Linked DNA regions of Myxosarcina sp. GI1. The protein of the gene in region 2 binds, or shares a complex with, the protein of the main gene of each other region. Links are inferred from orthologs where the notes say so. Each region holds a gene or a part of one and is shown on either strand. Other genes may lie near its edges. The genes, in order: secY and secA.

Region 1 (3,134 bases), on a different replicon or contig from region 2:
ATTTCAATTAGATCTTGTTTTGCCAATTTTAAAGTTCTCCGCTATTGGTGCAAGAATAATAGACGGCAGGCGTAAATCGCTAGCTCGTCTGAGTGCGCTTCTCCAGATAAGTTTTGCTTATCGAGATCGCGCTATTGCCTCTTTAATTTTTTATCCAGTTTTTTATCTTACACTTTTTAACCGTCTTTATCAAAAAAAGCGACTTTTGGCAAGAAACTGTCTCGTTCAGGCGATCGCTTCTTTTAAAGCTGAGGTGACATTTTCCATTGCCCCATCACCATCAATAGTTTTCAAAGTGCTCTGCTCTTGATAAAAATCGATTACGGGCATAGTATCGCGACGATAGACTTCCAAACGCCGTCGAATGGTTGCTTCATTATCATCCCGACGCTGGCGCGATAGCAGTCTGGAAATTAATACTTCATCGGGTACTGCTAAATATAAAACGCGATCGGCGGCTAAATCTAATTCTGCCAGTAGACTGTTTAAAAATTTTGCCTGAGCGACATTGCGAGGAAACCCGTCTAAAATCCACCCTTTAGCTGCATCTGACTGCAAAAGCCGATCTTTAATCAAATCGAGAATCAAGTCGTCAGGAACTAATTCACCACGATCCATGTAGCCTTTAGCTTTGTCGCCCAAAGGAGTTTTATAAGTAACGGCGGTTCTCAAAATGTCGCCAGTAGATATGTGAGGAATTTTATAAGTTTCTGACAAAATCTGTGCCTGAGTTCCCTTGCCCGCTCCAGGAGGACCTAAAAAAATCAATCTTTTTGTCATTTTAAATTTGCGTCCTCCGCATAAAAGAATTTCGCTCGACAGTTAGATAACTAACTTACTGCTTGACCATACCTTCGTAACGCTGTGAAATTACATAGGTCTGAATCTGTTTGGCAGTATCGATTGCTACTCCCACTAAAATTAACAGAGAGGTGGCACCAAAACCGCTAAATACCGTAGTTCCCGCTGGGATTGCGCTTTCGACCAAAGTAGGAATAGTCGCTACCAAACCTAGAAAAATTGCTCCTAAAAAAGTCAGACGATTGAGAACTTTTTCTAAATAGTCTCTAGTTGCCTTTCCTGGGCGGATACTAGGAATAGAAGCTCCCATTTTTTTGAGATTTTGGGACATATCATCGGGATTGCTAATCAAGCTAGTGTAAAAATAGCTAAAGAATAAGATGAGCAACAAATACACGACAATATAAAGCCAACTTCCAGGTTGAATAGCTACAGCGATACGATTGATAATATTTTTTGCCGTACCTTGTCCGGGAATAAATCCTGCCAGAGAAGCAGGTAAGAACAAGACTGCGGAGGCAAAAATAATTGGCATTACTCCGCCTTGGTTGAGTCTTAAAGGTAGGTAATTAGTTCTCTCGCGATATACTCTTCTGCCTACCTGACGACGAGCCGAAATAATGGGAATGCGGCGCGTTCCTTCTTGAATAAACACAATACCGACGATCATCGTCAGGAAAACTAAAAGCAACACGATTACCTGAGCGATTGCTTCTCGTCCGCCGTTTTGAGCGTAGCTAATGGTATTTCCCAGAGTTTTGGGTAATACGGCCACGATATTAACAAAAATCAACAAAGATGCCCCATTACCAATACCGCGTTCGGTAATTAATTCCGAAATCCACATGACGAACATCGAGCCTGCAGTCAAAGCGAGTACGGTTTCGGCGATCGGAAAAAAGCTTCTTGAGATAATGCCATTAGCTACCAGCAAACCTAGAGTAATACCCAAACTTTGAATTATCGCCCATCCCAGAGCGACATAGCGGGTGATCTGAGAAATTCTCCTTCTACCTGCTTCTCCCTCATTTTTTTGTAGATCTTCTAAAGAGGGAATAGCAGAAGCTAACAACTGCATAATAATAGAAGCATTAATAAAAGGTAATATGCCCAGGGCAAAAATTCCCAGTGCTGAAATACCGCCGCCAGTAAAAATATCTAAAAACCCGACAATTGAAGCATTAGTAGTATTACCAAGTAAATTGCCAAATCTTTCACGGTCAATTCCTGGAATGGGAATAAATACTCCCAAACGAACTAAAATTAACAGACCAATAGTAACGAGCAGCCGACCTCTAAGACCTGCTGCTTGCGCCATCTGTAAAAATGTTTCTTGTGCTGATGGAGTTTTTTCTCGAACCATAATTGTTGTTGTGGTAGCTAGAAGCCAAATAGGTTAAACGCCCGATCGCCTTAAGGTAATAGCTGCGCTTATTGTCTTATTTTTTTAACTATACCGATCTAATTTTTTCACTTTTACTACTTAGAAGCAACCTCAGACTTACGAAGAGGAAATAGTAATTTAAAACCTTGGAATTTTCCTGACTTAAGCTTCGCTGTCTTGAGATGGTTCGGCTTGAGTTTCTTCGAGAATACAGCTACCGCCCGCAGCTTCAATTTTTTGACGCGCTCCTTTAGTAAAAGCTGCCGCAGTTATTGTCAGGGGTACATTTAACTCTCCTCTACCCAGAACTTTTAAAGGACCATCATCAGTAGTCGAAATTCCGTCTGCTAATAAAGATTCTTTACTTACTGCCGAATTTGCCTCTAGAGTAGCTAGCTGCTCTATGTTAATAATTGTGTACTGTTTCTGGTTGACTAAAGGAAAATATTTTAATTTGGGAACCCGTCGATAGAGCGGCATTTGTCCCCCTTCAAAACCAGCTTTAGTGCCAGTACCAGAACGAGATTTCTGTCCGCGCATACCGTAGCCACAGCTAGCTCCTTGTCCTGCGGATATACCCCGTCCGACTCTGCGCCTGCGGCTCTTTGACCCTGCTTTGGGACTTAGATTTTCTAGTTTCATAGTTTTTATTTATTAAGCATATATCTGTTCTATAGAAATGCCTCTTTCTCTAGCAACTTCGGAAAAAGTTCGCAAGCTGTCGAGAGCATCTATGGTAGCTCTAGCGTTATTTAAAGGACTATTAGAACCTAACTGTTTGGCTAAAATGTTTTTAACGCCTGCTAGCTCTAGTACGGTGCGTACCGCACCACCGGCAATTACTCCAGTACCTGGAGCGGCTGGACGCATAAAGACTTTAGCACCTCCAGCAATACCGTTACTAACGTGAGTAATGGAGCTTGATTTAGTTAGAGAAACATCGACTAAC
Region 2 (3,659 bases):
CGCAGGCAGGCAGATAAGCTCCGAAGAAAAAGTTGATGTCAGACAACTGATAGAGGAAACTGTCGATCTTCTAGCTCCTCCCCCAGAGTTTAAGATAGCAATAGAAGGAGAAATGCCAATAATTGAAACTCAACGTTTGCTTTTAAGCCAGATTTTTTCTAACTTAATTAGCAATAGCATCAAGCATCATCACAATCCTTCTCAGGGAAAAATAGTCATTTCAGTTCTAGAACGAGAGAAGTTTTACGAATTTGCCGTTAGCGATAATGGACCTGGCATTGCTGCTAAAGCACAGGCGAAAATTTTTGATATCTTTCAAACTTTAGGCAAACAAAATGATAAACGCAACACGGGAATCGGTCTGGCAACTGTCAAAAAAATTGTAGAAAATCAAAACGGCGCGATCGAAGTAGAATCCGAACTAAATCGCGGGACGACTTTTCGCTTTCTTTGGGCTAAATAATGCCAGACAGTAGGGGCAAGGCATGCCTCACCCATACATAAATATCATCTTTTATACTGCTTGCGGTTGTGGTTGTGGCTGGAATTGGAACAGTGAATACACAACATTACGGCGAATATCGATCATCATTTCAATAAACATCTCGTAACCTTCTTGTTTGTATTCAATCAGAGGATCTTTTTGTCCGTAACCCCGCAAACCAATAGACTCCCGCAGGGCATCCATTGCCTGGAGGTGTTCGCGCCATAGAGTATCGATTTGCTGGAGGATAAAGAAGCGTTCGGCTTGTCGCATCAAGCCAGGCTGGATGCTATCGATCTGATTTTCTTTAAGGTCATAAGCTTTACGAACCTCTTCATGAAGAAAAGTCTTAATTTCGCCTACGGTCATGTCTTCTAAATGGACTGGTTCTAAATCTTCTAGTAAATAGATAAACTCTTTGACCTTATCAACCATTTTATCTAGTTTCCATTCTTCGGGAGGAAGTTCGGGATTGACATAGGCATCGACGATTTCACTCATGGTTTTTTCGGCATACTGAATAACCTGTTCTTTGAGGTCGAATCCTTCCAGTACCCGACGGCGTTCGGCATAAATTGCCCGACGCTGGTTATTCATCACCTCGTCATATTCAAATACCTGTTTGCGGGTGTCGTAGTAAAAAGTTTCGACTTTCTTTTGCGCCCCTTCCAAAGAATTGGTCAGCATCTTTGATTCGATGGGCATATCGTCTTCGACTCGCATCATGTTCATCAACCGTTCGACGCGATCGCCACCAAAAATTCTTAACAAGTTATCTTGCAAACTGAGAAAGAATCTAGTGGAACCAGGGTCGCCCTGTCTGCCTGCCCGTCCCCGTAACTGGTTGTCAATACGGCGAGATTCGTGTCTTTCCGTACCGATTACGTGTAGTCCGCCGTTAGTTACAACTTCTTCGTGTTCTTTAGCGGTAAACTGCTCGTATTCTTGTAAAATTTGATTGTAAACTTCCCTTAGCTTTTGAATTACGGGATCTTCTACAGGGGCTTTCTCTGCTGCTACCGCGATTTTTTCTTCTGCTACTAGTTCTGGCAAGCTTTGTTCTCCATACTGCTGTACGGCAAACTTAACCGTTTCTTTTAGTAAGTTTTCGGTTTCGGTAGATAATTCCGTAGGAAAGATTTGCGGCGATGCTTTCCAGCTTTTAGCTTTTTTCTTGCCATTGGCGGCGAAACCTTGAGGGGCTTGTTTACCATTGAATTGGGGAACTCCTACCATCAGACTGTCATCTTCAGGTCTGACGATTCTGGGCATGAGATATTCTCTGATCTTCAACCGCGCCATGTAGTCAGAGTTACCACCTAAAATAATATCCGTACCGCGTCCCGCCATGTTAGTGGCAATAGTTACCGCACCTTTGCGACCTGCCTGGGCGATAATTTCTGACTCCCGTTCGACGTTTTCGGGTCTGGCATTGAGCAAATTATGAGCGATATTTTTTTCTTGCAGCAGCTTGGAAAGCAACTCTGATTTTTCCACGCTGGTAGTTCCCACCAGTACGGGGCGACCGTTTTCGTTCATGTTGGCGCAGTCTTGGGCTACTGCCTGCCATTTACCGAGTTCTTTTTTATAAACTACATCGGAAAGATCTGCGCGCTTAGACGGTAAATTAGTGGGAATAATCGTAACCTGAAGATTATAGACTTTCTCAAACTCGGTTTCTTCGGTTTTTGCCGTACCCGTCATTCCTGCTAGAGTCGGATACAGCAAGAAAAAGTTTTGATAGGTAATACTAGCTAAAGTCTGAGTCTCTTTTTGAATTTCTACTCCTTCTTTAGCTTCAATCGCCTGGTGCAAACCATCACTCCAGCGTCTTCCTGCCAGTACCCTACCCGTAAATTCATCGACGATCACTACTTCGCCATTACGCACCATGTAGTTAACGTCTTTAGTAAATAGTTCTTTAGCTTTAATCGCATTAGATATATAATGCGCCCAGGGATTTTCTGGATCGTATAAATCGCTAACGCCCAATATTTCTTCGGCGCGGGCAAAACCTATATCGGTCATTAAAACGTTGCGGGCTTTTTCATCGACTTCGTAGTCGCCTGATTCATCTTCTTCGTTTTCTTGTTGAACCAACTGTTCTGCTATCTGCGCTGCCTGCAAATATTTTTCTGTCGGACGTTCTACCTGTCCCGAAATAATTAACGGGGTTCTAGCTTCATCGATTAAAACCGAATCGACTTCGTCAATCACGCAGTAGTTAAAAGGACGCTGCACGACCTCTTCCATAGAAGTAGCCATATTATCTCGCAGATAATCAAAGCCTAGTTCGCTGTTGGTTGTATAGGTAATGTCGCAGCCATAGTTTTTCTTTCTCTCCATCGGATTCATTCCCGACTGAATCAGACCGACAGTCAAACCGAGAAAGCGATGTACTTGCCCCATCCATTCAGCGTCTCTTCTTGCCAGATAGTCGTTAACTGTAACTACGTGAACTCCTTTACCCGTCAAACCATTGAGATATGCTGGAAGCGTACAGACTAAAGTTTTACCTTCCCCAGTCTTCATTTCAGCAATTTGCCCTTTATAAAGAACGATACCACCTAAAAGCTGTACGTCGTAGTGGCGCATCCCTAAAACTCGAACTGCTGCTTCTCTTACTACAGCAAAAGCTTCAGGTAACAAATCTTCGAGAATTTCTTTAGTTTCTTCCTCAGTCTTAGCTTCGGCTAACTGCTCTCTAAATTCTGAGGTTTTGGCTTTAAGCTCGTCGTCAGAAAGCTTTTTGATATCTTCTTCTAGTAAATTTATTTCCTTTACTGTAGGCTGAAATTGTTTGAGTTTACGAGCGTTGGGATCTCCAAACAGTTTTTTAAACATAATAAATCGATTTATCGGTATTTTTATTTATCTTGGCGAGTTGCGATCGCAGCTTGGGAATTTGCTTTAGTAGAACACCTTGCTGTTGAAAAAAGACTGGATCTGGCTGGAAAACCACGAACCTGAATGACCTTCTATAAAATAATGTTACCATTTTGCCTAGTTTCCCAGCGTTTTAGTCTACCTGCTGCTATGGCGTAGAATCACTACCTGTTTCGGTCTGTGGCGATCGCTCGGATCGGTCAAAGTTTTGAAATTATAATAGAAATAAATTTTAGTTTTATCCACAGTAAGTAGCTAATTACCCCAATACTTCGTAGCAATTTGCGTT

Evidence for each region.
Region 1: the proteins of secA (region 2) and secY are in contact, whole or in part, in a crystal structure (PDB 3DIN), measured with the Thermotoga maritima proteins. The link is inferred for Myxosarcina sp. GI1 from one-to-one orthologs. Residues at the interface, in WP_004082002.1 of Thermotoga maritima: Glu261, Ala262, Arg263, Lys300, Ala301, Arg302, Thr303, Ile304, Ile305, Leu323, Tyr324, Asp325, Pro326, Val329, Ser330, Tyr333, Ile336, Lys340, Phe345, Val349, Glu363, Phe364, Tyr374, Ser375, Gly376, Gly377, Glu393, Ile395, Thr482, Ser483; in WP_004081795.1 of Thermotoga maritima: Glu108, Gly109, Glu110, Glu111, Ala236, Glu237, Arg238, Arg239, Ile240, Thr241, Ile242, Gln243, Tyr244, Ala245, Arg246, Arg247, Val248, Thr249, Gly250, Arg251, Arg252, Val253, Tyr254, Gly256, Ala257, Ser258, Thr259, Tyr260, Leu261, Pro262.

The regions. Positions count from the first base shown.
Region 1 is NZ_JRFE01000025.1:30,438-33,571, forward strand. The notes cover bases 1-2,809. They hold secY (preprotein translocase subunit SecY), read right to left. Parts: upstream 2,165-2,809; coding sequence 836-2,164; downstream 1-835. Other genes in these bases: infA (translation initiation factor IF-1), read right to left, coding at 1-26; KV40_RS19610 (adenylate kinase), read right to left, coding at 226-780; rplO (50S ribosomal protein L15), read right to left, coding at 2,348-2,809. Outside these bases: more of rplO, read right to left, coding at 2,810-2,827; rpsE (30S ribosomal protein S5), read right to left, coding at 2,840-3,134. UniProt on the Escherichia coli protein: The central subunit of the protein translocation channel SecYEG. Consists of two halves formed by TMs 1-5 and 6-10.
Region 2 is NZ_JRFE01000009.1:1,982-5,640, forward strand. Bases 315-3,648 are described here. They hold secA (preprotein translocase subunit SecA), read right to left. Parts: upstream 3,329-3,648; coding sequence 515-3,328; downstream 315-514. Other genes in these bases: KV40_RS04305 (ATP-binding protein), read left to right, coding at 315-463. In the rest of the region: more of KV40_RS04305, read left to right, coding at 1-314. UniProt on the Escherichia coli protein: Required for protein export, interacts with the SecYEG preprotein conducting channel.